4 regions of the Rothia nasimurium genome follow, and region 2 is predicted to be linked to each of the others. Evidence: riboswitches for the same ligand, from Rfam matches in the RefSeq annotation. Region 2 holds a riboswitch; each other region holds the start of a gene.
The links. A riboswitch is a leader RNA that binds a small molecule or an ion and turns the genes downstream of it on or off. The one in region 2 is predicted to bind S-adenosylmethionine.
Positions count from the first base shown of each region.

Region 1 (7,842 bases), on a different contig from region 2:
GATGTAGTCGGCGCCGTAGCTGGCAATTTTTTCTTCCAGGGCGCGGTTCCAGGCTTCGCGGGTGTCGTAGCTGGAAGGTTCTACGAGGAAGGTCTCGATTCCGGCTGCTTCTGCTCGTTCGATTCCCAGGCAGGGCTTGTCGGCACCCACGGCCAGGACCGTGGCGTTCAGGTCGCCGGCTGCTACGGAGTCAAGGATGGACTGTAAATTTGTGCCCGATCCGGACACCATCACCACAATGCGCATACAGAAAAGTTTATCGCATGCGAGCGCCAACACACTGCCGCGTTTTCATGCTGAGACGCCAGCAGTTTGTGCTGTGTGAGGCGGGTGGCAGAGCGCGGTAAGGTGGTAGGTATGTCTGACACCGTGCGTCCTTCTGCCCAGCTGCCCTCTGACCGTGTGCTTGAGAATATCAAGGTGTGGTCCCGCCTGTCGTTTTTGGCGATGGTTGCTACGGTGGCTAGCACCTCCTACCCGGGCTGGTTTGCCGCGGTAACAGCGGCTCTGGCAGTGCTGACCTGCACTCTTGCCACGGTGACCCTGGTGAAAATGGTGGGAGCTAAGTTCCCCGCCTTTTCGGTGGTGCTCATGGTCATGGTGATGCTCTGGTCGCTCTTTTTGGGCTTCGCCGCGCTGGTTCAGCTGATTTTTGTGGACGCCACCATCGCCTACGCGGAGTGCCTGCAGCAGGCTGTGACCCTGAGCCGCCAGCAGCAGTGCACCTCGCAAATGAGCGACGGCCTGCTGCAGCAGCTTATGGGGCAGTAGGCTGTGAGTAGTTACCTTATACAAAGGTGGCCCAGACTCGCGCTCGCTGCCGACCCTCTCGCCCGGTTCGCTAGCGCTCACAAGGCGATTCACGCCAGCCCCGAGCCAGCAGCGTCGCTGCGAGTCTGGGCCACCTCTTACTGAGTCTCAGGTTCCTTACCCGTGCCGTCTGCCAGCTCTTCAAGGCGTTTTTGGCGGCGGGCACGCAGGGACTTAGGACGCTTGACCACGGCCCGGAAGGGCACAGCAAGTTCTGCGGGGACAGCATCAGCTGATTCGGGCTCTGCAAGAGCAGACTCTTCGGCTTCAGTAGCGGTTACAGTTTCAGGTTCTTCTGCCCTAGGTGCGATATCTTCAGCTTCATTCTCAGGCGCTACTTCGTCAGTTTCAGTAGCAGCTTCATCGCTATCGGCGGGCTCATCGCTATCGGCGGGCTCATCGCTCTGGGCAGGCTGGATCTGCTCGCGGTCGGCCAGAATACGGGCTAGCGCCAGCGTAGCGGCGCCCTTCTCGCTGGAGGCCGCAACCGACCCACCCTCAGCGGGAGTCTTTTCCCCGGCGTCCTGAGAATCCGCCTCTTCCTGCTCTTGGCTGGCCTGCTCGGTATCGGGCCCGGCAGCGTCCGGCTGGTCAGCCCCTGCCTTTTCTGCCTTGCGCTGGGCGCGGGCCGCTGCCTTCTGGGCTTTGGCCTCGGCGCGGGCGGCACGCTTCTGTTCGCGGGTGGGCTTAGCCTGGGCAAAGCGCTCCAGTTCACCGGAGGTGTCGCGCACCAGAAGGTGGGCCAGGCCCAGCCCCAGCATGGTGCCAACAGCCAGCAGCACGGCAGAGAAAGCCCCAAAGATGAGGGGGTGCGGGCCGATAGCAGTGAAGCGACCCAGCCCCAACGACCCGTTAGCAGCCCAGCCCAGCAGGGTGGTCAGCAGGAAGGTCGGCAGCAGAGTCAGGAGAGCAAGCCCCAGAGTCGAGAGGGGCCAGGACAGCCAGCGGAAGCGAATCTTGAGGGAAAGCCACTCGTCAAAGTGGTTTTCCCCTTCGCGGAAGAACCACCAGCCACCCAGGGCACCGGCGACCAGGGGAACAGCTAGGGCCAGGTATCCCCAGGGTTCGGACGCGTGCGGCAGCGCCCCCAGCACCGGCAGGGAGGGCATGACCCCCACGTTGGTGCCGGTCAGATCAACGGAGGTTCCGGTGCCCAGGGCAAAGCCTGCGCCGGAGCTCCACGCCATGGAGTAGACCACCAGGTTCACGAGCAGACCCAGCTGCAGCAGGGTTAGGGCTAGGCCGCCGACGGCACCAGCGTGCAGGGTCTGATAAAGGGAGACGACGTCGTCCCAGTGCCAGAAAAGGGTGACGGCAAGTAGTAGGGCACCACCGGCGACAAAGGCCAGCACGCTCACCAGGGATGCCCTCAGCAGGGCCCAGACATAGGAGCCTGCCCAGCGGGAATACTGGCTGAACTTCTTGACCCAGTCGGCCGCGTTCACACCGATCATGGCGGCCAGTGAGCGCGATTCGGCATACCCACCCAGGAGGATACCCAGGGCCGCTACCCAGAGGGGTACCAGGGCCGCGAGAGCGGGTGAGGTGGAGAAGAAGTCGTTAGTGGACAGCAGGCTCACCCCGGCGCCCACTACGGCGTAGGCGAGAAGACCACCGGCCAGGGGCTGCCAGAACTGGCCCTCGTAGCTGGCGCGGGCCAGGCGGCGGCCGGAGCGGTAGCAGAGGGCTAGGGGGATCAGAGTGAGGCCCAGGGGTACCAGGCTCATGGTTCCGGTCACCGCTGAGAAGACCCCCTGCTCGGGGATATTCATGTTCAGGGGCACGCCGTGAACCAGTAGCCACAGGTGCCCGGCCACAGAGACAGCACCGGCTAGGGTACCGCTGCTGTTGAAGCCGTTGGTGTACCAGACCGCCACCAGGAGCAGGACGACAGTGAGGTAGGAGGCCAGCGCCACGAGGGCAAGTTCAACTGAGCCCTGCAGCCACAGGGGCATAGGGAGGGAACGTTTGGGGTGAGCGGTGGTATTCATCGTCTTTCATCATGTCATGTTTCTCTGTTGTGTGCCTGATGGCGCCGGTAAACAGGGTAAGAGTGCGGTGAAGATAACCGGCCCAGCTCGCCCCGGCGGTAGAGTGGGAGCCATGAGCAGTGAAACTTCATATGTGATGATTACCGGCGCCTCAGCAGGTATCGGCGCCGAGTTCGCCCACCAGTATGCAGCAGCCGGGTACAACCTGATACTCACCGCCCGGCGGTCCGATGCTCTAGAAGACTTAGCAGGCCAGCTGCGCGACAGGTTCGCGGTGGACATTGAGGTAATCCCTGCCGACTTGCTGGTGGAGCAGGACGTCACCCGCCTAGTTGAGCGCCTACAGCAGGTTGAGTGCCCCGTTGAGATACTGGTCAACAATGCGGGTTTCGGGCTCGGCAAGAGCTTTGATGCAGCACCTGTAGAACGCCACCTTGACCAGGTCGACGTGCTGGCCAGGGTTCCGCTCCAGCTCATGCACACGGCGATTGTTGCCATGCTGCCGCGCGGCCGGGGCCGCATTATTAACGTTGCCTCAGTGGCAGCCTTTACCCCCGGCGGCACCTACTCGGCAGTTAAACGTTTCCTCGTGGTGGCCTCAGAATCGGCCCATCTACAGTATTCGCATCGGGGTATCCATGTGACGGCCCTATGCCCGGGCCTAACCCGCTCGGAGTTCCACGACGCCATGGGCCAGGGCGAGCCCAGCCTACCGAACTTTTTGTGGCTGAGCCCCCAACGGGTTGTTGCCGAAGGTATCGCTGCGGTGACGGCAGGGAAGCCGATCTGTGTGCCGTCCTTACCCTACAAGCTGGCGGTTACAGCCTCACGGGCACTACCCCGCCGGCTGGTGGCAGCTGCGATAGCGCGGACGCGAGACTACTAGATAAGGTTCCGCAGGCTCACAGCGAAGCTGCTGGCTCGGCGGCTGGCGTGAATCGCTCGTGAGCGTCAGCGAACCAGCGAGAGGGTCGGCAGCGAGCGTGAGCCTGTGGAACCTATGTTACGGGCTCTAGTCTTCCCAGGGATCCACCGCCGGGACGCCCCAGGACTTATAAATCTCGGCCTTGCTCGAAATAATCTCAAGCTGGTGGACGGTCGCGGTGGCAGCCATCAGGCCCTCAAGGGCTGCTGTGGCGAGGGGGGCGGGGCGCTGCCCACCCACCAGGTGGAGGTGCTTCTCGGCGTGGCGTCCGGCCCACTCCAGTGATACCTTCGCGTCGACTTCTAGTACGTGAGAGTCGAAGCGGTCCATGAGCTCAGCGAGCCAGCGTTCGGTTTCTGGGTAGGGGTAAAGCCCCTTGAGTTCACCGAGGCTGAGCACCGAGATGTACATGGTGCGGTAGGAGCGGCGGCGCAGGCAGTTCACTACCTGCGGGTGCGGGTTGGCCTTGCGGATCTCGGCAAGGACATCGGAATCGAGAAGCAGACCTACCTGGCTCATGCAGCTTTCAGAACACCGTACTCAGTTGCAGGGATACCGCTGGGGTTGGGGGCCAGCAGGAAGTTGAGGAATTCGCTGCGCTCGTTGGAGATGCGGGTGTAGTCCTGGATGCTCATTGCGGTGTAGCCGCCGCGGGCGGGTACAGAGGCAGCAGAGATGTTCTTCTGAACGGTGATGTGAGGACGGTGGGCGTGAGGTCGAGCGTTTGACATGCCGTCGTTGCGCGTAAAGTGCGCATTCCTTTCGAAACTTGCTCTTGCCTGCACCAAACAGCGCCGAAATGCGCGATGCAGACCGCTTCGTCATCCGAGCCACCCGTGAACATGGGGTTGGCGTTCAACCAAAGTCGGAGCTTGACAGTTGAATCTCTTGAAGCTGGTAAAAGCATAACTCGCTGTTGGCGCTTCTGTAAACACCGGTCTCAGAAATTTTTCTTACTGTGACGAACCTGCCCGTGGGCGCTGTGGGTAAGGCGGTGCGATACGCTAGAAGACTAGGTATTTGCTCTGTTGTGAAGGTGTGCCTGTGTCTACTTCTTTCCCTGAAATCCCGGTGACAGCCCCCGCCATTATTCGGCAGGTGGGCTCTGGTGCCTACACGCGGGGGCAGCGGTATATGCGGGAGGGTAATGTCATTCGTTACACCTATGACGAGCAGGCGCGGGTGCTGGAGGGGCAGGTGGCTGGCTCTGGTTCTGCTCCCTACACCGCGCGGGTGGCTTTCCCTGCGGAGGTCACCGCGGGCTCCTATGCTTTTTCGGCGACCTGTTCCTGCCCGGTGGCCCATAACTGCAAGCATGCGGTGGCGCTGATGCTGACCGCAATCGACCGTACGGCCAAGGCTAAGCGGGCTATGACGGCGTCCTCAAGTACCTGGAAGACCACAGCGAGCGCCGACGAGAAGGTGCAGGAGATCCTGGAGATGGCCGATACGGTGGGCCTGCAGCGGGCTGCAGATCTGCTGAGGGAACACCGGGGCGAGCAGGCGAGTGCCGGTACCGAGGAGCAGGCGGACGCCGGTGCTCGGGCTGGGCAGTCCCTACCGGCTTGGCGGCGGTCCCTGGCCCATTCTCTTGCTGCCCGCCCCAGCTACGATAGCCGCAATCACCGGGTGGCCGGTGCCCTTGATTTGCGCCTGGTGGTGCCCGGTAAGTACGGGTGGACCAAGAACATCGGGGCGCCCCGCGTATCGCTTGAAGCCCGGCCCCTGATGATGGGTGCCCGCGGCAAGTGGATTAAGGGCGGTTTGAGCTGGGAGAAGTTTTCGGGTTCTGCCGCCGGGTCGGCGGGAACCGGCCTGCTCCCCGAGCACGCGGCCTGGTTCAATGAGTTTTACGCGGTGATTCGGGGCTCCCAGTCCATCTATTCCTCCCACCGCGACTGGGCTTCTATCTCGAATGTGGATTCTTCCCTGCTCTGGCAGATGCTGGAATCTGCTAGCGAGGTGGGCCTGTCTATCCTCTTAGACGGCAAAGAAACCGGCCTGACTATCGCGAGCGCTCCCCAGGTTGAACTGGCCCTTGAACCGGTACCCGAGCGGGGGTCGTCCGCCGATGCCCTGCGCCTGACTCCCCTGCTCCGTTGGGGGGCCTACATCCTGCCCGCTAGTTTTACCCACAAGCTGGGCAATAACCGGCAGGGCTTTATCGCCCTGGGCGGGGCGGCCCAGGAGACCTATGTGAAGGCTGCGGCCGCTGCCCGCTGGGAGTCCACCCTGCCCTCGGCTCTGGCCCAGGCTGAGGACGTAGCGCCCACGGACCGCCCCTCCTGGCTCACCGCCGACTCCGAGCTGGTGCTCATTCCCCTAGCTGAGCCGCTGGATGCGGTTGCCGAATCCCTGATATCCGGTGAGCCGGTCACCGTTCCGGCTACCGATGTCCCCGCCTTCTTCGCCGACTACTACCCTGCCCTCACCCGGGCACTGCCCATCTCAACGAGCAGCGAAGATCTTGAGCTGCCTGCCGTCCGTATGCCCACCCTGGTGCTGAGCATTGCCTTTGACGAGCCGGGCCCGCCCTTCACCGCCCACACCGCCTGGCATTGGGAGTACCCGGTCAATCCCACCGGCGACGACAGCGACTTTCTCAGGCTCGATGCCCTGGGCTACCCCGGCGAAGACCGGGCCGATGTGCGCGATACCGCCCACGAGTACCGGGTGCTCAAAGAGGTCAAAAAGATTCGCCCCGGCGTGCCCTTCACCCGCCACTACACCGAGAACTGGGGCACCCGCACCCTGCTCGAAACCTATGTGCCCGACTACGAGCAGATTGAGGGTGTGCGGGTCGATATCAAGGGCCCAAAACCTGAGTTCCGTGAGCTTGACGAAGCCCCCGAAATCATCGTCACTGTGGACGACACCCGCCGCCGCGACTGGTTCGGGCTGGGTGTCGCTATCAAGGTCGGGGACTGGCATGTGGCCTTCTCAGAGGTCGTTGCTGCCCTGGCCAAGGGCCAAACCCACCTGCTCCTGGGCAATGGCCAATACTTTGCCCTTGACCGGCCCGAATTCATGAAATTACAAGAGCTGTTGCGCGAAGCCGCCCAGCTCACCGATAAAACCGGGCCGCTCGAAATCAACCGCCACCAGGTAGGCCTGTGGGAGGAACTCGAAGAGCTCGCCGCCGAAACCCAGACCGTAGCCGCCTGGGACGAGCAGGTTTCAGCCCTACTCAACCTCGATGACCACTCCCCCGCCGAGGTGCCCACCGGCCTACAGGCCACCCTGCGCCCCTACCAGGTGGAGGGCTACCAGTGGCTAGCCTTCCTCTGGGAGCACGGCTTAGGCGGCGTGCTGGCCGACGACATGGGCCTGGGCAAGACCCTGCAAACCATCGCCCTCTTCCTGCACGCCCAGGAGAAGAGGCAGGACGCCGCCGGGCAGCTGGGTGGGGCGGAAGCCGGGGCGGACGCGTCCGCCCCCTTCCTGGTGGTCGCCCCCACCTCGGTGGTGCCCAACTGGGTGCGGGAAATCAAACGATTTGCCCCCTCCTTACGGGTGGTCGGCGTTGAAGAGTCGGTACGGAAATCTAAGCGGCGCCTGGCCGATACCGTCGCCTCGGCCGACGTGGTGGTAACCAGCTACGCCCTCTTCCGCATCGACGAAGAACACTACTTTGACCTGGGCAGCCAGCAGCCCTTCGAGGGGCTGGTGCTCGATGAAGCCCAGTTCGTCAAAAACGCTAAGACCAAGGCCCACCAGGCCGCCCGCGACCTGCCCGCCCGCGTCAAGATTGCGGTGACCGGCACCCCCATGGAGAACAACCTCATGGAACTGTGGTCCATGTTCTCCATCGCCGCCCCCGGCCTCTTCCCCTCCGCCCGCGCTTTCAAGGACGTCTACGCCACCCCCATCGAATCCGGTGAAGAAACCAAGGCCCTGGGCAGACTGCGCCGCCGCATCCGTCCGCTCATGAAGCGCCGCACCAAAGAACTGGTGGCCGCCGACCTACCCGAGAAGACCGATATGCGTATCGATGTGCCCCTGGCCCCGGCCCACCGCCGGGCCTACGACACCCACCTGCAGCGCGAGCGCCAGAAGATCCTGGGCCTACTGGAAGACATCGACAAGAACCGCTTCACCATCTTCCAGTCCCTCACA
Region 1 covers NZ_JBHSTW010000003.1:68,557-76,398, reverse strand. Annotated here, with positions in the region: gene purN (phosphoribosylglycinamide formyltransferase) at 1-246, opposite strand, end outside; gene ACFP6B_RS01665 (hypothetical protein) at 358-771, shown strand; gene ACFP6B_RS01660 (cell division protein PerM) at 909-2,801, opposite strand; gene ACFP6B_RS01655 (SDR family NAD(P)-dependent oxidoreductase) at 2,914-3,687, shown strand; gene ACFP6B_RS01650 (PIN domain-containing protein) at 3,814-4,245, opposite strand; gene ACFP6B_RS01645 (nuclease PIN) at 4,242-4,457, opposite strand; SAM riboswitch class IV at 4,493-4,620, opposite strand; gene ACFP6B_RS01640 (DEAD/DEAH box helicase) at 4,771-7,842, shown strand, end outside.
Region 1: another riboswitch for S-adenosylmethionine. It lies ahead of ACFP6B_RS01645 (nuclease PIN); the one in region 2 lies ahead of ACFP6B_RS05185 (O-acetylhomoserine aminocarboxypropyltransferase/cysteine synthase family protein).

Region 2 (7,842 bases):
CGCTACCATCGTTGAGCTCAACCAGCTGATTGAGGGTAAGAAGATCAACGATAAGATTGCCCGTCAGGTACTGGGCTTCGTCATTGAGGGCGAGGGCACCCCGGCTGAAATCGTTGAGAAGCGCGGCCTGGCCGTTGTTTCTGACGATTCGGCTCTGACTGCCGCTATCGACGAGGCTCTGGCCGCTATGCCCGATGTTGCCGACAAGATTCGCGCCGGTAAGGTGCAGGCCGCTGGCGCCGTCGTCGGCCAGGTTATGAAGGCTACCCGCGGTCAGGCAGATGCCGGACGCGTGCGCGAGCTGATTCTCGAAAAGCTGGGCGTCGAGGGCTAACCCCCTTTTCTCTGGTCAAGCTACTGACCGGGCGTTCTCCCCTGTGGGAGGGCGCCCGGTTTTTCTTGCCCTGGAGGGGAAAGGGTACAAAGAAGGCGCCCGCTCTGGGAAAGAGGGGCGCCTTATTACTTTGCACCGCGGGTAGGGCTCTGGGGTAAAGAGCTCTACCCGGTGAACGGTCGGCGCACTAGGGAAAACTAACCGACCGCTAGGTTAGGTAGCAAAAATCGCACTGAAGCTACCTAGGGTCTCGATTTAACACGGTGAGAGACCCTCACACTAGTACAGAGGGGGGAAACTAGGAGCGAAAAACATGCACCAGGGGCGGGATGTTCTTTTCAGAAGCTCTGAGTCTCGAACACCGGTTAGATCATCGAGTGTAAGGAAAGATGGTTACCACATCCACCAAACCTTACACCTTTAGGTTATGTTCTCCCACGTCTCGCTTATATCGCAGTTTTATTGTGCGGCAAAAATTTTTGGGTGAAAACAAAGGGCCTTAGGTAGCGGGGGCCCAGTTGAGGGCAAGAGTGGTGTCTTTGAGGCTGGGGTAGAAGTGGGAGAGGTAGTCGGTGACGGTTTCAGCACAGCTGGTGGTGATAGGGGAGTTCCCGGCAGAGGCCTGCTCGGTGAAGCTCACAGCTAGGGGGCTGCCTGCTGTGGTGAGTTTGATGGCTGCGGAGTAGCTGCGGTGGGTGAAGGGTAAAAGGAGCTGGTAGCTGCCGTCCGCCTGGGGGTGGGCGGTGCCGCGGACGCTGAAACGCAGCATAAAGGTTTGTAGGGGCGGGATGAAGCTGGTGGGGGTGAAGACCCAGTCCTGGTCTTCACTCACGCGCGATACCGAAAAATGGCGGTTGGTGCAGATGAGCTCTTGCCCCTGGGGCAGGGCAAAGACGAAGGCTGAGCAGCCTGATTCGAGGCTGAGCAGGGTGTAGGTGGCGTTGAGGGTAAAGTCACCGGGAGCAGCCGGGTCAAGCTGAATGTCGAGGTAGCAGCTTGAGGTGAGCACCTGGGGGTTGGTGCGGAGGAACTGGACGGTTTCTGAGTCGTCGAAACCTTGAGTGGCTGCCTTGTGGAGGGCTTTTTGGGTGCGTTCGTCGAAGCCGAAGGTTTCGCTGAATAGGTCGATGGTTTCGCTGCTGATGTGCTCGCCGGTAATAGCGCGGCGCACCCGGTCTTTGTACTTGTGGGGCGGGATTTCTAGGCCGTAGACGGTGTGCTGGTGGGCGCTGATGGCGCGGGCGATAGCCCTGATAGAGAAGGGGTTGGCTTCGCCCAGTTTTTCGTGGTGGATGTAGCGTTCCCAGGTGTCGCGCACATAGGGTTCCAAGAGCTCTGAGCGGAGTAGGGCGCTGACCAGCTGGGTGGTTGAGTCTGAGTGGGGTGTAGTAGACATGCTATGAGGTGGGGTCGGCGGGGGTGAGGCGGGAGAGCCATGCGGGGTCATCCCCGTGGTAGTGGCGGATGGCACCCTCGTAGTCGGCGTCCCAGAAGTAGGCGAAAACGGTGTCTTCGGCGATGGGGAAGCTCATGGAGTAGCGCTGCTGGGAGGGGAGCTCAACGACTTCTAGCAGGCTTTCGTCCTTCATGGTGTGGGACCAAATTTTTTGAACCATATTCGAGGGCTCCGCATCGAAAGTGAGCGCTAGGGAGACGTTGAACCGTGCCGGGGTGAAGGGGCCCAGCGAGGCGTAGTTGCATTTTTCTTGTTCCAGTAGCATGGGGTCGATGTTAAGGTCGATACGGTAGCGAATCTGGTGTACCTGGCCGTAGCGGACGGGGGCAGGCGGCTTGATAGCGAGCTGCCACATGGTGTTTTCCGGGTGGTGGATGTGGGCGCGTTCGTGCTCGTTCATGGAGACCAGGTCGCCGCCCTCGATGAGGGTGACGGTGGAGTCGGTGGATTCGAACCGGGGGGAGATGAGGGTGAGTTCGTCGATTTCGGAGCGGATAATCTCGGTGACGACGAAGTGCCGCATGAACCCGAATCGGTCGATGTGGCCGTCCATCAGGGTGGAGAGGGAGGTGTAGTTGCGGGTGTCGATGGTGCGTTCGGCGCTGGTGAGGGTCTCTGCCCGCTGGGCGAGCTTGCGGCTGAGGCTGTGGGCTGAGAGGGCCCGCTGCAGTTCTCTGGCTTCGGCCGAGGTGAACTCGAAGGCCGTGATGAACATGTGGGCGGTGGCGCCCGAAATCGCTTCGCCGTTCAGGGCGCGCGAGACCCGGTCTTTGATGGTGGCCGGGTCGATGTCCTGGTCCAGGTAGTCAGAAAGCTCGTAGGCGATGAAGGTAGCTACGGCTCGTTGGTTGATGGAGTTACCCCGGCGTCTTTGCACGTGTCGCATCCACTTTTCCCGGTAGGGAGGCTTATTCAGCAGGGAGAGCAGGATTTCGTGGGGGACGCGCGGGGTCAGGTCAACTAGATCAGCGGACGGGGGCATGGGCGGGTTTACTCCGTGACGCTAGTGGCACCCAGGTGGGTGAGCAGGAAGGAGTAGTCCCAGGCGATTTCGCGCCAGGCGGTGTAGCGGCCTGAGCCGCCGCCGTGGCCGCCGTCCATCTCAATTTTGAGCAGGGGAGTGGGGGAGGTCGGGTCGATGGTTTCGCGTAGGGCTGCTACCCACTTGGCCGGTTCGACGTAGAAGACGCGGGTGTCGTTGAGGGAGGTAACAGCTGCGATGGCCGGGTACTTGACGGGGCGGATGTTTTCGTAGGGGGTGTAGGACTTCATGTAGTCGTAGACCTCCTTGTCGGTGATGGGGTTGCCCCATTCTTCCCATTCCAGGGCTGAGAGCGGTAGGTTGGGGTCGAGAATGGTGGTGAGGGCGTCCACAAAGGGTACCTGGGTCAGACAGGCCGCGTATTTTTCGGGGGCCATGTTGACGACGGCGCCCATGAGCAGGCCGCCGGCTGATCCACCCATGATGCCGATACGGGCAGCGTCCACCCAGGCCTGGGAAGCCAGGAAGTCGGTGGCGTCGATGAAGTCGGTGAAGGTGTTTTTCTTGGCTAGCTTCTTGCCCTCGGTGTACCAGGCACGGCCCATTTCGCCGCCACCGCGGATATGGGCAACGACGAAGATGACGCCGCGGTCCAGCACGCTGAGGCGGGCAGTAGAGAAATAGGGGTCCATGGAGGACTCATAGGACCCGTAGCCGTACTGAATCACGGGGTTTTCCCGCGACTTATCGAGGTCGGCGCGGTGCATGACGGAGAGCGGAATCATGGCCCCGTCCGCTGCCGGTGCCCACATGCGGTAGGCGGTGTAGTTCTCTGGCTCGTAGCCGATGACGGGGGTGCGGCGGCGCAGCACGAGGTCGTCGGTATCGGGGAAGTAGTCGTAGACGCTGCTGGGGGTGAGGTAGGAGGTGTAGTTCAGGCGGATGACCGGGGACATGATGTTCACACCGGAGAAGGCTGACGTGTAGAGCTCTTCGGTGAAGCCACCGGGCTCGTAGAGGCCAATGCCCTGGGGGTGGGCAGAAGCTGCCTGCTCGGCGACAGCGGCGCGGGGGGCCACGAATACCTTAACGGTGGTGTTCTCGCGGGCCATGAGCACAAGATGGTTGCGGGAGAACTTGAAACCCTCTAGGCGGACGTCCGCGCGGTGGGGCACCAGGGGAATCCAGCTGGCCTTGAAGTCGGCAAAGGGTACGTACTCTTCCCGCAGGGGTGCCAGCACGATTTCGCCGTTGGGAGCCTCGTGGTTATGGCCGATGACCAGGTAGCCGGTGCCCTCCACGTCGATGACGTCGGTGGAGTACTCGATGCCGGCGTCCCGCTTCATAATGAGGGTGGGCTCTAGCTGGCCCAGCTCGTGGATGTTAATAATGCGGGTCTCTGAATACTCGGAGTTTGAAGAGGTAATGACCACGTGGGTGCGGGAGGACGACATGCCGGCCCCCAGCCAGAGCCCGTTGTCGTCCTCGCGGTAGAGGGCGAAATCTTCAGACGCACTGGTGCCGATAGCGTGGGCGCGCACCTCATAGGGGCGCCAGGACTCGTCAGCTACCGAGTAGATCAGGTGCTTAGCGCCGGAGGCAAAGAAGGCGCCAGCGAAGACGTCCTCAATCTTTTCCTCCAGAATCTCGCCGGTGTCGAGGTTCTTGAAGTACTGGGTGTAGCGCTCATCGCCCGAGTCATCAACACCGAAGGTCAGCAGGGAGCCGTCGCGGGTGACCTGGAAGGAACCCAGGGAGAAAAAGGCCATGTCGCGGGCAAACTCGTTGCAGTCCAGCACGACCTGCTCGCCGTCAAGCGGCTCACCGGGGCGGACGACCGGCGGCTGGTAGCGCTCTTCAACGCTGCCCTCTGTAAGGGCGGGGACGCGGCACATGACCGGGTACTGTTCACCGGCAACCGTGCGGTTAAAGTACCACCAGGCCCCGCGGCGCGAGGGCACCGACATATCGGTGAGCTGGGTGCGCCCCTTAATCTCTTCAAAAATAGCGTCCCGCAGGGGCTGCTGGTCTTCTGTGACCGCCTCGGTAAAGGCGTTCTCAGCGCGTAGATGCTCTAGAACCTCGGCGCTTTCCTTATCGCGCAACCACTCATAGTGATCAACAAAAGTATCACCGTGATGGGTGCGCTCAACGGGTACACGCTTGGCAAGAGGAGGAGTCAGAGACATCATCAGCCCTTTCGTAAAAACTCGCTTCCCACCATTCTAAATGACGCTCACAGAACGTAACGTACGCAATACAAGGACACATGCTGAAACTTTAGAGCTCTTTCTTGACGCTCCCCGGGTGAGCCAGCCAGACTAGAGACAGGTCAAGAGAACCAGCGCTAAGCCCCAGCTAGCTGGTCGGCAACCCTCCACTCGCGGTGGGGTGCCCTGGGTGATGACCGGGCGTACCCACCGAGAACCAGGTACGCAAGCGCGGGACCGATGTGCCTCTATCTTCTGTGAGGGCATCAGATTCTTTTCCTCCTTACCCAGGCGGAAGATACGGCATGCGGCCCGTTTCAACTGAACACTGAAACAACGACCTCCCTAGGAGTAACCGCATGACCACCGAGAACACCGTTCCCACCCCCTCCAACCCCGCCGGCTGGAAGTTCGAAACCCAGCAGATTCACGCAGGCCAGGAACCCGACGCAGCAACCGGCGCCCGTGCCCTACCCATCTACCAGACCACGTCCTTTGTTTTCAAGGACTCCGCCCAGGCAGCAGGCCGCTTCGCCCTCTCAGAGCTGGGCCCCATCTACTCCCGCATCAACAACCCCACCCAGGAAGCCGTTGAAAACCGTATCGCTGCCCTCGAAGGAGGCGTCGGTGCCCTGCTGCTGGCCAGCGGCCAGGCAGCGTCCACCTTCGCAATCCTGAACATTGCCGGGGCCGGGGACCACATCGTTGCCTCCCCCTCCCTTTACGGCGGCAGCTTCAACCTGCTCAAGTACACCCTCAAGAACCTCGGCATCGAAACCACCTTCGTTGACGATCCTGCTGATCCCGAGTCCTGGCGAGCAGCAGCCCGCGAGAACACCAAGGCCTTCTACGCAGAAACCCTGCCCAACCCCCGCGGCGACGTCCTCGACATCGAAGCTATCTCGGGTGTAGCCCACGAGGTTGGTGTACCCCTCATCGTCGATAACACCATTGCCACCCCCTACCTGCTCAACCCCATCAAGCACGGTGCTGACGTGGTCATCCACTCCGCCACCAAATACCTGGGTGGCCACGGCACCTCGGTCGGCGGCGTCATCGTAGACTCCGGTAACTTCGACTACGGCGCCTACCCCGACAAGTACCCCCTCTTCAACCAGCCCGACGAAAGCTACCACGGCCTGGTCTACGCCCGCGACCTCGGTGCGGACGGTGCCTTCGGAGTCAACCTCTCCTACATCCTCAAAGCCCGCGTCTCCCTACTGCGCGACCTGGGCTCCTCCATCTCACCGACCAACGCCTTCAACATCGCCATCGGCCTTGAGACCCTCTCCCTGCGCGTAGAACGCCACGTAGAGAACGCCCTCAAAGTCGCCCAGTTCCTCAAAGACCACCCCCAGGTCGAATCGGTTACCTACTCCGGCCTGCCCGATTCCCCCTACTACGAACTGGCTCAAAAGTACCTGCCCAAGGGTGCTGGCGCCGTCCTCGGCTTCACCCTCAAGGACGCCGACGCCGAAACCGCCCAGAAATTCGTGGACTCCCTCTCCCTCCACTCCCTGCTGGTCAACATCGGTGACGTGCGCTCGCTGGCCGTACACCCGGCGTCCACTACTCACAGCCAGTCCACCACCGAAGAGCTTGAAGCCATCGGCATCAACCCCGCCTTCATCCGCCTCTCGGTAGGTATCGAACACATCGACGACATCCTCGCCGACCTCGAACTCGGCTTCACCGCCATCCGCTAAGGAAAGGTAGCCCAATGACGACCGCCCGCCCCGCTGAGACCACCCCCACCCGCACCGATGGCGTCCTCACCTACGCCAAAGTCGGCGATCTGACCCTCGAATCAGGGGCAGTACTGCCCGACGTCACCATCGGATACGAAACCTGGGGAACCCTCAACGAGGCGGGCGACAACGCCGTTTTGATCCTGCACGCCCTGACCGGTGACACCCACGTCTCGGCAGGGCGCGTAGGGGCGGACGCCAGCGAGCAAGACCGAGAGGCCGCCGAAGCCGCCGGGTGGTGGCCTACCGCCGTCGGCCCCGGCCGCGTCATCGATACCGACAAATACTTCGTCATCTCACCCAACATGCTCGGCGGCTGCTACGGCACCACCGGCCCAGCCTCACCCGCCCCGGCCAGTATCGACCCCGAACAAAAACCCTGGGGCTCCCGCTTCCCCCTCGTTACCATCCGCGACGGCGTCCGCGCCGAAAAACGCCTGCTCGACCAGCTCGGCGTTACCTCCCTCCACCACGTCATCGGCGGTTCCCTCGGCGGTGCCCGCGCCGCCGAATGGGCCGTCACCTACCCCGAGCTCGTCCGCTCCTGCGCCGTCATCGCCTCCGGCCCCGCCGCCACCGCCGAACAAATCGCCTGGGGCCACATGCAAAATCTGGCGATCCGCCAAGACCCCGCCTTCGCCGGCGGCGACTACTACCCAGGCCCCGGCCCCGTCACCGGCCTGGCCCTGGCCCGCCGCATCGCCCACACTACCTACCGCTCCGCCGCCGAACTCCACTTCCGCTTCGGCCGCGACGCCCAAGACGGCCACAACGTCCTGCACCCCCTCACCGCAGAACGCGGCCGCTACCAGGTCGAAAACTACCTCGACCACCACGGCACCAAACTCACCAACCGCTTCGACGCAGGCTCCTACCTCGCTATCAACGAAGCCCTACTCTCCCACGACCTCGGCCGCGACCGCGGCGGCCTCGAAAAAGCCCTCGCCCGCACCACCTGCAACTGGACCATCGCCTACGTCGACTCCGACCGCCTCTTCTTCCCCTCCGACTCCCACATCCTGGCAGCCTCCCTGCCCAACCCCGTAGAGCCAGCCGTCATCCACTCACCCTGCGGCCACGACGGCTTCCTCATCGAACACGAACAGCTCGAA
Region 2 covers NZ_JBHSTW010000011.1:106,676-114,517, reverse strand. Annotated here, with positions in the region: gene gatB (Asp-tRNA(Asn)/Glu-tRNA(Gln) amidotransferase subunit GatB) at 1-334, shown strand, start outside; gene ACFP6B_RS05200 (hypothetical protein) at 834-1,730, opposite strand; gene ACFP6B_RS05195 (hypothetical protein) at 1,732-2,772, opposite strand; gene ACFP6B_RS05190 (S9 family peptidase) at 2,781-4,964, opposite strand; SAM riboswitch class IV at 5,103-5,220, shown strand; gene ACFP6B_RS05185 (O-acetylhomoserine aminocarboxypropyltransferase/cysteine synthase family protein) at 5,342-6,688, shown strand; gene metX (homoserine O-acetyltransferase MetX) at 6,703-7,842, shown strand, end outside.

Region 3 (7,842 bases), on a different contig from region 2:
GCTCTGGTCAAGGGTGATTGATGTGGGCAGAAGAATCTTCATGGTGTACTCCTTTGTTCCAAGTGTTAGGCGCGGGGGCACCCACTAGCCACTTTACCCCCGCAGGGCACTGCTGTTTCTACCCGTGACGCAGCATGACGGACGGGCCGCGGCTAGTCCTCGCGCAGCAGGTGGCGGAAGGTCTGCACGGCCTCGCGGATTATCTCATCACGTTCAGTGCTCTCGGGCACACCGCGAGTGTAGTCCATATAGCGGAGCAGGGCCGAAGTGATACAAAGGGCTGCACGCAGGCGGGGTTCTGAGGCCCCTTCTCCGGCTTCACTTTCAGGCAGGTAGGGCCAGGGGCCGCGGCGTCCGCTCGCGCTGAACTCCACCCAGTTGACGGTGCGCAGCAGGTCAGCCAGGGTCTTTTCACACTCGATATGGTGGGTTTTCAGGCGGTAGCGCAGCTCCGGGTATTCCTGCACCAGGGGGCGCACCTGCGGGTAGGTGGGGCTGTCGACCGATGCGACCATGATGTCGAGCATCAGGTGGGCGACGCGCTCAAAAATATAGAGGTCCTGGCGGGCAGCATCGCGCTGCAGAATGTCATCGGTAATGACGGGGGCGCGCAGGCCGAGCACAGCGTCCTCTTTACTGGCGAAATAGTTGAAGAGGGTGCGGGGGCTGACCCCGGCAGCTTCAGCGATTTCGTCGGTAGTGGTGGCTTTGAGGCCCTTCTCAAGCACAAGCTTGAGTGCGGCCTCGTGAATCGCGGTGTGGGTTCGCTCCCGGCGCTGCTGGCGCACGGACTTCTCGGGTTTCTTCACACCACCAGTCTATTGCAGAAGTGCAGGTCGCGGGGCCTAGTGGAAGTTCCCCTACAAGGTAGAAGAAGGCCACCCCCTAAATCATCTGTTTATGTGAGAAGACCCGTTCGCCCGGGGCAAGACCCCGCTAGACTGAAAAATGTGAACTTCAGCCTGCCTTTTCTCAACATCCCTAACCTGCCGGACTGGCTCTCGGTAACCCTGGTCGTTATCGATATCTTGATCCGCATCACCGTCATTTTCTGGCTGCCCTACAACCGCAAACCCGTGGTTGCGCTGGGCTGGCTGATGGCGATTTTCTTTATTCCCTTCGTGGGCCTGTTTGCTTTCTTAATTTTTGGTTCAAACCTGGTGCCCCGGCACCGCCGCAGCCGCCAGCGCAGCATGAACCAGATTATTAAAGACTCCATCGAGGGGGACGACGCCGTGCTGGGCGACCCGGAGCTCTCTGAGCCTGCGCGGGTGGCAGCTAACCTCAACTACAAGCTCGGCGCTCTGCCCCTGATTGGCGGCAACGACTTCGAGCTGCGCCACGACAACAACGCAGCCCTGCAGGAAATCGCCAAAAAGATCGACCAGGCTAAGAAGTACGTTCACTTCGAGTTCTACATCACCGCCCTCGATAGCACCACCGAGCCCCTCTGGGACGCCCTGGTGCGCGCCCACCAGCGCGGGGTGGCTGTGCATGTGCTGATTGACCATATCGGCTCCCGCAAATACCCCCGCTGGCGGGAACTTCAGCGCAAGCTCAACGATGCCGGTGTACCCTGGCGACTGATGCTCCCCCTCAAACCCTGGAAGGGCCAGTGGCAGCGCCCTGACCTGCGCAACCACCGCAAGATCGTAGTGATTGACGGGGAAATAGCCTTCTCAGGTTCTCAGAACGCCATCGACCACACCTACAATCTCAAGGGCAACATCAAGAAGGGCCTGGAGTGGAAGGACCTCTCCTTCTTCTGCACCGGCCCCGTAGTACACGAGCTCAACGCGGTCTTTGTCTCCGACTGGTACGCCGAGACCAAGGAGCTTCTGCTCGATGAAATCGACGCCGACATCGAAGCCCATGACGAGGCAGGGCAGGAGGGCCAGCGTCCGCTCGCCCAAATCGTGCCTTCTGGCCCCGGTTTCGAAACCGAAAACAACCTGCGCCTGATCAACCACCTGATTTACAACGCAGAAGAACGCATCATCATCTGCTCCCCCTACTTCGTGCCCGAAGAGACCCTGCTGCAGGCTCTGACCAACATGGCACTCTCGGGTATCGACGTGACCCTGATCGTCTGCGAGAAGGGCGACCAGTTCCTGCCGATTATGGGGCAGCGCTCCTACTACGAGCAGCTGCTCCGCTCGGGTGTGAACATTCAGCAGTACCCCGGCCCCACCGTTCTGCACTCCAAGTTCATGATTGTGGACGACGAAATCACCTTCATCGGCTCCTCCAACATGGACCCCCGCTCCTTCGCCCTCAACTTTGAGGTCTCCACTTTTATCGTGGGCAAGGCTATGGTGCAGGAACTCGAAGGCGTAGCCCGGGACTACATCTCCCGCTGCAAGCGCCTGCGCTACGACGAGTGGGTCAACCGCCCCAACCACCAGAAGGTTGCCGAGAACCTCTGCCGCCTGTGGAGCGCCCTGCTCTAACCGTCGGCACGGCATAAAGAAGATAAGGACGCCGCCCCGCACTCCCCTGCCCGTTGGCAGGAAGGTGCGGGGCGGCGTCCTTGCCTTAATATTTATCTACTAAAAATGTAGTACGGGTTACATTTATCCAGAAGCTAGGTATACTTATTAAACGCACAAATGAACGAGTAAGGAGAGATGCCCATGACACCCTACTACTCGAAAACCACTCTGGCTTCTGCTTTTTTGATAGGTTCAATGGCCTTTGCGGGTTGCGGAGCCGCGCAGGAGGCCTCTGACTCAACGTCGTCTTCTGTGGAATCAGTAGGGGCTGCCATTAACCTCACTGAAGAACAGAAGCGCCAGCTGGAACCTGCTATCAAGAACTACTTCATGAAGGCAAGAGAAGCTGGCTCTTTGCATAATATGCCAGATGATATTCAAGCCATCATCGACAAAGCTGAGGGCGGCGAAGACGCTGAAAATCTCAAAGACCTCGGTAAAGCTATCGATACGTTGAGCGCCGATGATCGCCAGAAGTTACTAGAGTACAGTCGCGGAATTGACCCTACCTATGACCTCTTCGAACGATCTGGTCTGACTGAGGGAGAAGATGTTGCTCTCAGTCTTATGAATACTTTTGTTGGGTCAATGTTCTCTGGCCTGGACACTGCAATCATTGAATCCATCACGGTTGACCTCAATAAAGTTGAATTTGGTGAACGGACCGCAACGACCAGCACAGATTCTTTTCTAACTGAAACAGAGGCATCCACAAGCACGTCGGTTCCTGAAAGCGTCACGGCTGCTGCTGAAGGTGCTCTCGTAGCGTTGTTTGACGGTACTAGCTTCACCTATGAGGAGGGAGCTTGGAAAATCGATGCGGATAGCTTCCTTGATACCTTTAACCGTTCCATCGACGATGCGAATAAGTAGATAAAGATATCTTGCCGAGCTTCGAACTTCTCAGAAAAGAATAGCCAGAATGCCCCCATGTAAGGACGCCGCCCTGCACTCCCCTGCCCGTTGGCAGGAAGGTGCGGGGCAGCGTCCTTACAGCCCTAAGACCTAGTGGCCTGCGTCCTCAGCCTTCTCAGCGTTCTCAATCGCCAGCTTGAGGAAGTCACGGGCCGGGGTGTCGGCAGCGGAGGGCTTACCCGCGTAGGCACCGCGGTACTTGGCAGCCGGGTGACGCTCGTCCACGTACTTGTTACCCTCACCGAAGAGGCTCTCGCGCAGGGTGGAACCCTCATAGGCGGTGCGGTAGCGGCCGCGCTTCTGCAGCTCGGGAACAACGAACTCAACGAAGTCCTCAAAGGAGCCAGGGGAAACGTGGTAAGCCAGGTTGATGCCGTCCAGGCCGCCCTCGTCAATCCACTTCTCCAGCTCATCGGCAACAGTCTGGGGGGAACCCACCAAAACCGCACCCATGCCGCCGGTGGCGCAGTGCTCGGCGATGTCCTTGCGGGTCCACTCCTTCTCCTTATCCTGCAGGGTGAAGGGGGTCAGGAAGGACTGAATCGACTCGGTCTCAACGTACTTGAGGGCCTCGTCCTCATCGAACTGGTCCAGGTCAAGACCGCTCCAGCCGCCGATGATGCCCTGGGACGCCTCAACGTTCTGGTACTTGAGGTACTCAGCGTACTTGGCCTGAGCCTTCTCGTCGGTCTCGTCCACAACAACTGAGAGCATGGCCAGGATCTTGACGTCATCGCGCTTGCGACCGGCCTTTTCAGCCTCAGAACGGATACGCTCGGTCAGTACCTTGGTCAGGTGGGGGCGCAGGGCGGTGATGAAGATAGCCTCGGCGTGCTGGCCCGAGAAAGCCTGGCCGCGAGACGAAGCACCGGCCTGGAAAATCACGGGGGTGCGCTGGGGTGAAGGCTCAGTCAGGGCGATACCGGGAACCTGGAAGTACTTGCCCTTATGCAGGATGGGGTGCACCTTAGAAGGGTCAGCAAAGATGCCGTTTTCACGGTCGCGGGGCACAGAGCCGTCCTCCCACGAACCTTCCCACAGCTTGTAGCAGACGTCGAGGAACTCTTCGGCAATCTCGTACCGCTCATCGTGCTCAATCTGACCGGGCAGACCCTGGTTCTCAGCAGCAGACTGAAGGTAGGAGGTCACCACATTGAAGCCCACGCGACCACCGGTCAGGTGATCCAGGGTGGAGTAAGAGCGGGCCAGAGTGTAGGGCTGGTTGTAGGTCACAGCGGCGGTCACGCCAAAGCCCAGGTGCTCGGTGACAGCGGCCATAGCAGAAATCTGCAGGAAGGGGTCACCCACAGGAACCTGGGCGCCATCCTTCAGCACGGGAGCTACTGAATCCTTGTAGACATCGTAGACACCCACCACGTCAGCGATAAAGACAGCATCGAACAGACCCTTCTCGCAGACCTTAGCCAGGTCGGTCCAGTACTTAATAGTGTTGTACTCATCCGCCCGGTTACGGGGGTGACGCCACAGGCCAAAGCTCTGGTGGCTGGTGGTAGTCATATCGAAGGCGTTGACGACGATGCGCTTCTTCTCGGTCATGAACCGGGCCCTTTCACAGGTGGTGCTTGGCCCTCCGCGCCCGTGCTGCCACCGGCGTCCTTACCCAAAGTAAAAGGCACCGAGCCTTCGCGAAGGTGGCGCCTGGGTGCGCCGTACTTGCATTACTGCCTGATCCTCATCTGGGGCACCCCGCTACGGGAGAGGGTTGCCGCCCAACTAGCCAGAGCTTGACGTTGGGACTCTTGATCTTGAGATTTAGTGTAGCCCGCCCAGCACGCCCAGGTGCAAGCATCTGAGGCTACGTTTCACATTGTGGCGCGTGTTGAGCTCTGTTACGGACGCCGGCGAGTTTCGGTCAGTTTTACCCACAGCGTCACACTCGTAACCGGCCGAAATACCGCGTCATACTCTTGCCCGGTTCCAACAAACGCCCCTAGCGTTGAAAGCGTTAACCATCCAGAGCGACCGAGAGACTTGGCTCAACGACGTCGCAGCAACCTCTCTACACCAGGGGTCGGTGCTAACGCCAAGAGACGATGGAGAAAGCATGAGCGCACCCACGCTAGAACGCACCCCCACCACCCTCACCGCCTGCGAAATCGACTTCAATGCCGTTGGCAAGACCTTTATCGGCGAGCGCGGGGAGACCCGCACCGTCCTTGAAAACGTGTCGTTTACCGCCTACCCCGGTGAGATTATTTCGATTATTGGTTCCTCGGGCTGCGGCAAGTCGACCCTCTTACGGGCTGCTGCAGGCCTGGGGACAGCGACCGCCGGTACCGTCACGATTGACGGCAGCCCGGTACGGGGTCTCGATTCCCGTGTGGCTATTGGTTTCCAGGAGCCGCGTCTGCTGCCCTGGCGCACCGTTGAGAAGAACGTGGCGCTGGGTCTGCCCAAGGGTACCCCCAAGGACGTTGCCCGCGAGCAGGTTGCCCGCCTTCTGGACGTCGTGGGGCTGGCAGACTACGCCCAGCACCGCCCCCGTGAGATTTCCGGTGGCATGGCTCAGCGCGCCTCCCTGGCCCGGGCGCTGGCGCGGAACCCCGGCGTCCTTCTGCTCGATGAGCCCTTCGGCGCCCTTGATGCCCTCACCCGCATCAACATGCAGGATCTGCTGCTCGATATTCATGCCCACGACCCGGCCACCGTCCTGCTGGTCACCCACGATGTGGAAGAAGCCCTCTACCTCTCAGACCGGGTGATTGTGCTGGGTAAGCCGGACCCCGCCGCACCCGCGACGATTGCCCGCATCGTTGAGGTGCCCGATCACCGCCCGCGCGACCGCGGCAACCCGGCGCTATCGTCCCTGCGTAAAGAACTTTTGGCCGAACTCGGCGTTGAAGAACACTAGGAACACACATGTCACTCATTTCTCGTCTCACCACCACTTCTGCCCTGCTCGCAACCGGCACCCTACTACTGACCGGGTGCCTGGCAGGGGAAAACGCTTCTACCGCCGATACTTCTGCCGCTGCGGGCGATACCACCGTCACCATCGACTACGCCACCTATAACCCGCTCTCCCTGATTATCAAGGAAAAGGGCTGGCTTGAGACCGCCCTACAAGAGCAGGGTAAGGACGTCGAGTGGGTACAGTCAGCCGGTTCAAACAAGGCTAATGAGGCCCTGCGCTCCGGTGCGATTGACGTGGGTTCCACCGCGGGCTCAGCTGCCCTGCTGGCTCGCTCCAACGGCTCCCCCATTCAGGTGATTGACCTCTACTCCCAGCCCGAGTGGTCAGCTCTGGTGACCCGCACCGATACCGGTATCTCATCGGTGAAAGACCTGGCCGGTAAAAAGGTAGCCGTCACCAAGGGCACCGACCCCTACTTCTTCCTGCTCCAAGCTCTTGAAGAAGCAGGTGTGTCACCCGATGAGGTCACCATCGAGCAGCTGCAGCACGCCGACGGCCGCACCGCCCTCAACCAGGGCACCGTAGACGCCTGGAGCGGCCTTGACCCCATCATGGCCAGCGCCGAAATTGAGGACGGCAACACCCTCTTCTACCGCAACGTCGACTTCAACACCTACGGCTTCTTGAACGCCACCGAGGACTTCATCGAGAGCGACCCCGAAGCCGCCCAGACCATCGTTGACGTCTACGAATACGCCCGCGACTGGGCACTCGCCAACGAAGAAGAGGCCGTGCAGATCCTGGCGGATGGCTCCGGAATTGAGCTTGAAACCGCCCAGGTCGTCTGGGACCGCACCTACCTCGATATCGATAACGTACCCGGCGACAAGCAGCTCGCCGTGCTGGAGAAGGTCGGCCCCTACCTGGTTGAATCCGGCGACGTTGCCTCACAAGACGAAGTAGACACTGCCCTGGGCAGCATCGTCAACGAAACCTTTGCCCAGAAGGCAGACCCCGCCCGCATCTCAACCCTGGTGGCTGAGTAGTCATGTCAGTTACCTCTGATCTCACCACCCAACCGGCAACCCGCCGCCGTCTGGCGCGCACCGAAACACCGGCGTCCGCGAAGGTACCCCGCCGCCCCCTGCTCACCCGCCGCTGGGCACCCTGGCTCGGCGCCCTGCTTCCCCTGGTTCTGCTGGCGCTCTGGCAGTACCTGAGCACCGCCGGAGTCTTTAGCGCGGTGCAGCTCCCTGCCCCTTCGAAGGTGGTTGCCGCTGCCCTTGATTTAGCAGGACGCGGACAGCTCGGCCTGCACGTTGCTATCTCAACCCAGCGCGTGGTTCTGGGCTTCAGCATCGGGGCTATCCTCGGGCTGGCGCTCGGAGCCTGGGTAGGGCTCTCCCGCTGGGCCCAGGTGCTCGCTGCCCCCACCATCGGCGCCCTGCGCGCTGTGCCGTCGCTGGCCTGGGTGCCGCTGCTGCTGCTCTGGATCGGCATTGGTGAAAACTCCAAGGTCACCCTCATCGCTATCGGCGCCTTCTTCCCCGTCTACACCAC
Region 3 covers NZ_JBHSTW010000001.1:105,474-113,315, forward strand. Annotated here, with positions in the region: gene ACFP6B_RS00470 (NAD(P)-dependent oxidoreductase) at 1-42, opposite strand, end outside; gene ACFP6B_RS00475 (TetR/AcrR family transcriptional regulator) at 153-809, opposite strand; gene cls (cardiolipin synthase) at 951-2,450, shown strand; gene ACFP6B_RS00485 (hypothetical protein) at 2,634-3,365, shown strand; gene ACFP6B_RS00490 (LLM class flavin-dependent oxidoreductase) at 3,498-4,964, opposite strand; SAM riboswitch class IV at 5,073-5,173, opposite strand; SAM riboswitch class I at 5,375-5,468, shown strand; gene ACFP6B_RS00495 (ABC transporter ATP-binding protein) at 5,473-6,279, shown strand; gene ACFP6B_RS00500 (aliphatic sulfonate ABC transporter substrate-binding protein) at 6,288-7,328, shown strand; gene ACFP6B_RS00505 (ABC transporter permease) at 7,331-7,842, shown strand, end outside.
Region 3: another riboswitch for S-adenosylmethionine. It lies ahead of ACFP6B_RS00495 (ABC transporter ATP-binding protein); the one in region 2 lies ahead of ACFP6B_RS05185 (O-acetylhomoserine aminocarboxypropyltransferase/cysteine synthase family protein).

Region 4 (7,842 bases), on a different contig from region 2:
AGCTGAGAGCACGGAGGAAGCTACTGGCTACGAAGAGATCCTTGATGCTGAGAGCCTGGAGCTTGTTGACTCCGCTGACTTCGACGAAGACCTGACCACCGAACCCCTGGCCGAGGCCCCTGCCCAGGAGGATGCGGCGTCCGCCCCCGACCTGCAGGACGACGATAACCAGACTTTCCTGGTGGCAGAGGTGCGCCCCCTGGCTGAGCTGACGCGTGCTGAGCTCTACGAGCTGGCGAAGCAGCTTGAGGTGCCGGGCCGCTCGTCCATGAACAAGGGTGATCTGCTGATTGCGGTGCGCGCCGCCCAGTAAGCCATCTCGCTCGGCTCGCCTAGGCAGGTGTGAGCAAGACGCTATATACGCTCTCCACGGCGAAGAGTAGGCTTAAACGCCTATGTCTTCTACGCAAACACACTCTCACCCCGAAACCGGAGCGCACGCGGTCACCGAACCGGCTGCGCACACCGCATCAATGCCCGCCGCCCATAAACTAGAGCGCCAGGAGTTCCTGCTCCTGGCCATTATGGTCATCGCGGCCTTCGTGCTGATTCTGAATGAAACCCTGCTGGGCGTAGCCCTGCCCGACATCATGTCAGACCTGAACATCAGCGCCTCCACCGCTCAGTGGACCTCCACCGGCTTCATGCTGACCATGGCAGTCGTAACCCCGGCTTCTGGCTTCATCATCTCCCGCTATTCCATCCGCACGGTCTTCGTGGGCGCTATGGCCCTGTTCTCCCTGGGTACCCTGGTGGCTGCCATCGCCCCCGGCATTGCCCTGCTGCTGGTCGGACGCGTGCTCCAGGCAGGCGGTACCGGCGTGATGATTCCGCTGCTGATGACCACCATGATGCGCCTGGTTGCCCCCAGCAAAATCGGTCAGGCGATGGGCCTTATCGGTATGGTCATTTCGGCGGCGCCGGCTGCTGGCCCCACCGTCTCAGGTCTTATTCTGAACGCCGCTAGCTGGCGCTGGCTCTTCTGGCTGATCCTGCCTATCGGCATCATCGCCTTGGCGATTGGTCTGCGCCTGGCCCCGGCCGAGAAGCCCGAGGGTAGCTCGCAGAAGCTCGATGTCTTCTCTATCGTCCTCTCAACCCTGGGCTTTGGCGGCCTGGTGCTGGGCCTATCGTCTATGGGCGGCGATTCCTCCCACGGCGGTGCCCACCTGCCGGTTAACCCCTGGGTTATCGTGGCTGTCTCGGTTGCCCTGCTGGCCGTATTCGTGCGTCGTCAGATTCAGCTGCAAGATCGCGGCCCCTTCATGGACCTGCGCATCTTCCGTGCCCGCCCCTTCACCCTGACCGTCATCATGACCTCCCTGGGTATCGGCGTCATGCTGGGCACCGCAATTATGATTCCTCTCTACGCCGCAAACGTCCTGGGCATGAGCGCCCTGCAAACCGGCCTGATGCTGCTGCCCGGTGGCGTGCTCATGGCGGTGCTGAGCCCCGTCGTCGGCCGCCTGTCGGACCGCTTCGGCGCCCGCACCCTGGTCATCCCCGGTGCCCTGCTCTTTAGCGCCTCTATCTGGCTAATGAGCACCTTCAACACCCAGACTCCCGTCTGGTACCTGGTGGCCACCTACATGCTCATGACCTTCGCCCTACCGCTGATTAACACCCCCATGATGTCCCTGGGGCTGGGCTCTCTTGATCACGAACTACACGCTTTCGGTTCCTCGGCCATGACCACCTTCCAGCAGGTATCCGGTGCCGCAGCAACCGCCCTCTTTGTGGCCCTGCTGGGTATCGGGTCGGCTGCCCACGGCGGTACCGGCGTAGAGGCCTACATGGCCGGTGTGCACCTGGCCTTCCTGGTAGCAGCCTTCATGTCGCTGGGCTCTATCGTGGTGGCCCTGCTTCTGCCTGCCGGCAAGCAGGCTGCCGGAAGCGCCCCCATGGCCCACTAGGGTCGCATCTGCGCTTCACGGGTGCAAGGACGCCGCCACCCACCCTCCTGCCAGACGGCAGGGAGGGCGGGGGCGGCGTCCTTTTTGCTTACCCCTAGACCGCTACGGTGAGGCTGGCTCGTACAGCCTCGGTAGCGGCAACCAGAGACTCGATGGAAGCCTTGGTCTCCTTGTAGGCGCGGGTCTTCAGGCCGCAGTCGGGGTTAACCCAGAGCTGACGGGCGGGGATATGCTCCAGGGCAGTAGCCAGTAGCTTCTCGACTTCGTCGACCTGGGGCACACGCAGGGAGTGGATGTCCCACACGCCGGGGCCGATGCCGCGGTCGAAGCTCTCGGGTACGTCGGCCAGTAGCTCCAGGCGGGAGCGGGCTGCCTCAATCGAGGTGACATCGGCGTTCAGGGCATCGATGGCCCCAAAAATCTCGTTGAACTCCGAGTAGCACAGGTGGGTGTGAATCTGGGTGGAGTCGGCAACCTGCGAGGTCGCCAGTCGGAAGGCACCGACCGACCAGTCGAGGTAGGCAGCCTGATCCTCGGCACGCAGGGGGAGCAGCTCGCGCAGGGCGGGCTCATCCACCTGAATGATGCGGGTGCCTGCGGCCTCAAGGTCAGCAATCTCATCGGCTAGGGCCAGCGCAACCTGGGTTGCGGTCGCCGCCAGAGGCTGGTCATCGCGCACAAACGACCAGGCCAGAATCGTCACCGGGCCGGTGAGCATACCCTTGACCGGCTTATCGGTCTGCTGCTGCGCGAAGCTAATCCACGGCACCGTAAAGGCCTCACCGCGAGTACCCGCACCGCTACGCTTCACATCGCCCCACAGAATTGAGGGGCGGGTACAGCGCGACCCGTAGGACTGCACCCAGCCGTGCTCGGTCGGCGCAAACCCGTCGAAGTTCTCCGCAAAATACTGCACCATGTCGTTACGCTCAGCTTCACCGTGCACCAGCACATCCAGCCCCAGACGCTCCTGGAAGTCAATCACACAGCGAATCTCCTCCCGCAGATGAGCATCGAGCTCTTCCCTGGTCAGCGCACCCTTGCGGTAGTCCGCCCGCAGGGAACGAATATGACCGGTCTGCGGGAAAGACCCGATGGTGGTAGTCGGCAGCAGGGGCAGGTTCAGATCCTCCTGGGCCTGCTGACGCACCTGAGCGGACGCGCGCTCGTAGTTCTCGGGGGTAATGGAGAGGGTACGCTCGCGGATGCAGGGGTCGTTGACTCCGCTGGACTGGGCACGCGCTGCGAGCGCTGCCTTGGCCTGCTCAACCTCGGAGGCGATAGCCTCGGGCCCCTCAGCGAGCCCCCGAGCGAGCAGGGCAACTTCGCTGACCTTCTGGTGGGCAAAGGCCAGCCAGCTGGTGAGCTTCTGGTCGAGCCCGGTTTCCAGGTCAAGGTCGTAGGGCACGTGCTGCAGGGAGGTCGAGGTCGAGACGGACGCCGCTCCCACCGCCTGCAGGGTGTGGAGGGAGGCCGCCAGGTCGTTACGCCAGATATTGCGGCCGTTTACCACACCTGCCACCAGCAGGGGAGCCGAATCGCCGCCGAAGAGGCGGGTGAGGGCGTCCTGATCATAGCCGGTAGATACCAGGTCAAGGTGCAGGGCCTCTACGCCCGAAGTGGCCAGGGGTTCTAACAGACCGGCCAGGTTGCCGTAGGGGCTAGTGACCAGCAGGGAGGGGCGGTCAGAGAGCTGGGTGAGCTCCCCGTAGGTCTTCTCAATGAGCTGCGCCAGCTCGGCTTCACTCACAGCCTGGTCGGCACCCAGGGCGGGCTCGTTGAACTGAACCCAGTGCACACCGCGGCCGGCCAGGTGGGCGAGCAGATCCCGGTAGAGGGGCAGCAGGTCTGCTAGACGGTCGAGGGGTGCGAAGTCGGCGGGGGCGCCGTCCTCGGCTTTTGCCAGGAGCAGGTAGGTGAGGGGCCCGGTGATGCTGGGGCGGGCGGACGTCCCCGCCGCCTCAGCGGCTGCCAGCAGGTCGTCGAGAGCTTCAGTGTTGAGGGTAAAGCCGGTGATCGGGCCGATTTCTGGTACCAGGTAGTGGTAGTTGGTGTCGAACCACTTGGTCAGCTCCAGCGGGGGCAGGTGCTCGGTGCCGCGGGCTAGGGCGAAGTAGCCGTCCAGGTCGATCAGGCCGCGGTCATCGCGTACCGACTCGAAGCGGGTGGGCAGGGCGGTGAAGAGGCGGGTGGTATCGAGTACCTGGTCGTAGAAGGAGAAGTCCGCGGGAATAGCGTAGTCGTCGGTCAGGCCGCGCTCGGTGAGGGTGCGGTAGGCGTCCTGCTGAATCTTCTGGGCGGTCTGTTTCAGCTCGTTCTGGTCGGACTTACCCGCCCAGTAGGCTTCAACAGCGCGCTTGAGTTCGCGGCGGGCGCCGATACGGGGGTAGCCGGTGATGGTTGCGGTGGGGAAAACGGTGGTCATGGTGGTGTCTTTCTATAAGGTCTTTGGGCCGATATTTTTAGGCGTAGGTCAGTTCGGCCAGGGGGTTTTCAAAGCGGGTGCTGTAGCGGGGCAGGTCAACCCGCTCGAGAACATCCAGCACCGCTGCGTGTTCATTGAAGGTGTAGAAGTGGATGCCGGGGGCACCGGCGTCGAGGGATTCTTGGAGCAGGCGGACGCCGAACTCCACCCCGATACGGTGCCTTTGGGCGTCCCCGCTCGCGGTTTCCAGGTTGTAGGCCAGCTGCTGGGGTACGGGCAGGCCCGCTAGTGAGCAGAGGGTGGTGAGCCTGCGCAGGCTGGTCACCGGCATGATGCCCGGAATCAGGGGCAGGGTCACCCCCGCGGTTCGGGCCCGCTGCACCAGGGATTCGTAGCGGGTCGCCTCAAAGAAAACCTGGGTAATAGCGAAGTCAGCCCCCGCCCGCTCCTTGGAGAGCAGAATTTCAATATCCTGCAGTTCCGAGCTGGATTCCGGGTGCCGGGAGGGGTAGGCAGCCACCCCCACCGCTACGCGTCCTGCCGCTAGGTGGGCAAAATCCTGGGTCTCCACCCGGCGGATGAGGTCAACCAGGGACCGGGCAAAGGGGATGTCGGGAGCCTGCGTGCTGCCCGGCGGCAGGTCACCGCGCAGGGCTAAAAACCCGCGGACGCCGATCGCCAGAATGCGGCGAACAGCAGCTTCCAGCTCCTCGGCGGTGTGCCCTACACAGGTGAGGTGGGCCAGGGGAGTGAGCCGGGTTTCATGAACCAGATGGTCTAGTAGGGCCAGGGTTTTCTGCTTACGAGCCCGGTCACCGGAATAGGTCACCGACACATAGTCGGGGTTAGTGGGTGCCAGCTGGTCGATGGTCGTCAGCAGACTCTCGCAACTGGCAGAACTTCGCGGTGGGAAGAGTTCGTAGGAGAGCGCCGGTATATGGGTACTCATGGTTTCCTTACAGGTCGTTGGGTAGACCCGAAAGAATGCGGTGGCCGCTCCCACTGGTGGCGGGAGGGCGCCACACAGTGCGGTGGGTGGACCGCTGGTGATGCACTCTATCGGTCCTAGCAGGAGCACCTTTCCCGTCAGGGTGGTTGCTGCGACGTCATCGAGCTAGGTCTCTCGGTCGCTCTGGATAGATTTGATGGTTCTACACTAAAAGCGCAGGTGGGGCGCTGGCAAGAAACCGCCGCTCTGTGTAGCTTTTTGACTCTGTGTCGGGTGTGTTGAGACACATGACAGTAATATGACGGGTATGAGCATTGAATACCGTCAACTGGGAAAAAGCGGCCTCACCGTTTCAAATGTAGGCCTGGGGTGCAATAACCTGGGCCGCGCCAAAACCGCCACCGAAACGCAAGCTGGAACCAACGCCGTCCTCACCGCTGCCGTTGAAGCCGGCATTACCCTTTTCGATGTCGCCGATATCTACGGGGCTGAACCGGGTATTTCTGAAACCATGTTTGGGCGGGCCCTGCGCGAGACCGGAATCGACCGCGATGAGATTGTGATTGTCTCCAAGTTCGGCATGGATATGGGCGGGGCTAACGGCACCGACCACGGGGTGCGCGGCTCCCGCCGGTACATTATGCGGGCGGTTGAGGCGTCCCTGAGTCGCCTGGGCACCGACTACATCGACCTCTACTTCCACCACACCCCCGACCCCGCCACCCCCATCGAAGAAACCCTCTCAGCCCTGGGCACCCTGATTGAGCAGGGCAAGGTGCGCTACATCGGGTCGTCCAACCACACCGGCTGGCAGATCGCCCATGCTGAGCACCTGGGCCGGGCCCTGGGGCACCGCTACATTGCGGCTGAGAACCACTACAACCTGCTTGACCGCCGCGCTGAGCTTGAGGTGCTGCCCGCCGCCCGCGAGTTCGGGTTGGGTGTACTGCCCTACTTCCCCCTGGCTAACGGGCTACTGACGGGTAAGTATTCGCGCTCTTTTGCTCCTGCCGACGGGCGCCTGACCCGCATCAAGCCCGACATCTTGGACGGCGCTAACTGGGACCAGCTTGAAGCCTTCTCAGCTTTCGCCGCTGAGCGCGGCCTGACCGAAGTACAGGTCGCCTTCTCATGGCTGGCCCAGCAGGAGCCGGTTTCCTCTGTAATCGCCGGGGCCACCACCGAAGACCAGGTGCGCGCTAACGCGGCGGCTATCGTCCGCCGGTTCGACGCGGACGAGCTCGCCCTGCTCGACGAGATTTTCCCGGCACCGCCGAAGGTGGCGCTCTTCTAACCCACCCCATACAGCAAACGACGCTCCTTCCCTCTTTCCCGCAGCACTCCGGTGCGTGGAAAGAAAGATGGGGCGCCGTTGTATGCCTAACTAGGGGGTGAGCTCAGCCAGCAGGGCACGGACGCGGGCGTCGATATCGTCCCGAATCAGGTTCATGCGCTCAGCCCCCTCAACTCCATCGTGGGAGGGCTCAACGGTATTCCAGCGTTCGGTCTTAGCCAGGACCTCCTCGTCCGTCGTTTCAAGCTGTGCCGCCCCACCCAGAATGACGATACGGTCAGCAGCAGCCAGGTCGTCGGCGCTGGCAAACTTGGGCGTACCCTTGCTCATATCCGCACCGATTTCAGCGAGCGAAGCGGCAGATTCAGCGTTGACCGCGCTGCCCACCGCAGCCTTGGTGCCTGCGGACGTCGCCCGCACGCGTCCTTGCGCATGGAGGTTCATCAGGGCCTCAGCCATCTGAGACTTGCCCTTATTGGACTGGCAGATAAAAAGAACGTGGGGGATAGAAGTCATAGCTCCATCATAGGGTTCATCAAGAACTTCTACCTACACAAAAGCCCGCACTGACCCTATCTCAGCGAAGGGGGCAGGGCGGGCTTTGATATTTTTCTAGTTTTAGAGATTGTCGATGGCGTACTGGGCCTGTTCGGGGGTGAACTGGCTACCGTACTCACTGGTCAGCTGATCGAAGAGGCGGGCGTCGCTCATCTCAGAGATTTCCAGGTAGCTACGAGCGGCATCGAGAGCTTCCTGGTTCCAGTCTGCATTGACATTGTCAACCGCGTACTGTGCCTGTTCAGGGGTGAACTGGCTACCGTACTCGCTGGTCAGCTGATCGTAGAGACCTGCGTAAGAGAAATCAGAAAATTCGATGTAGTCTTCAGCGGCTTCAAGAGCTTCAGCGTTCCAATCAACATCGCTCAGGTTATCCATAGCGTACTGGGCTGCTTCAGGTGAATACTGGCCGCCGTACTCGCTGGTCAGCTGATCGTAGAGGCCAGTGTAGGAGAAACTGCTGAACTCTAGATAGTCACGGGCTTCGGCAAGAGCGCTCGTGTAATCGCGGGGGATATCCCCGGCAGCAGAGGCGGTCTGCTGGGAGGCTTCGGCAGATGGTGCGTTAGAAGTAGCAGGGGCAGAGGCAGTGACGGCCGGAGCAGCAGAACTTACCGGAGCAGATGCGGTTGCTGACGGGCTAGCTACCGCTGACTCAAGCTCCTGCAGGCTCTGCTGGAGCTCGGGGTCGTTAGCAATAGTA
Region 4 covers NZ_JBHSTW010000001.1:150,688-158,529, reverse strand. Annotated here, with positions in the region: gene ACFP6B_RS00695 (Rho termination factor N-terminal domain-containing protein) at 1-313, shown strand, start outside; gene ACFP6B_RS00690 (MDR family MFS transporter) at 396-1,913, shown strand; gene metE (5-methyltetrahydropteroyltriglutamate--homocysteine S-methyltransferase) at 2,008-4,338, opposite strand; gene ACFP6B_RS00680 (methylenetetrahydrofolate reductase) at 4,376-5,287, opposite strand; SAM riboswitch class I at 5,392-5,481, opposite strand; gene ACFP6B_RS00675 (aldo/keto reductase) at 5,595-6,581, shown strand; gene ACFP6B_RS00670 (arsenate-mycothiol transferase ArsC) at 6,672-7,097, opposite strand; gene ACFP6B_RS00665 (Ltp family lipoprotein) at 7,200-7,842, opposite strand, start outside.
Region 4: another riboswitch for S-adenosylmethionine. It lies ahead of ACFP6B_RS00680 (methylenetetrahydrofolate reductase); the one in region 2 lies ahead of ACFP6B_RS05185 (O-acetylhomoserine aminocarboxypropyltransferase/cysteine synthase family protein).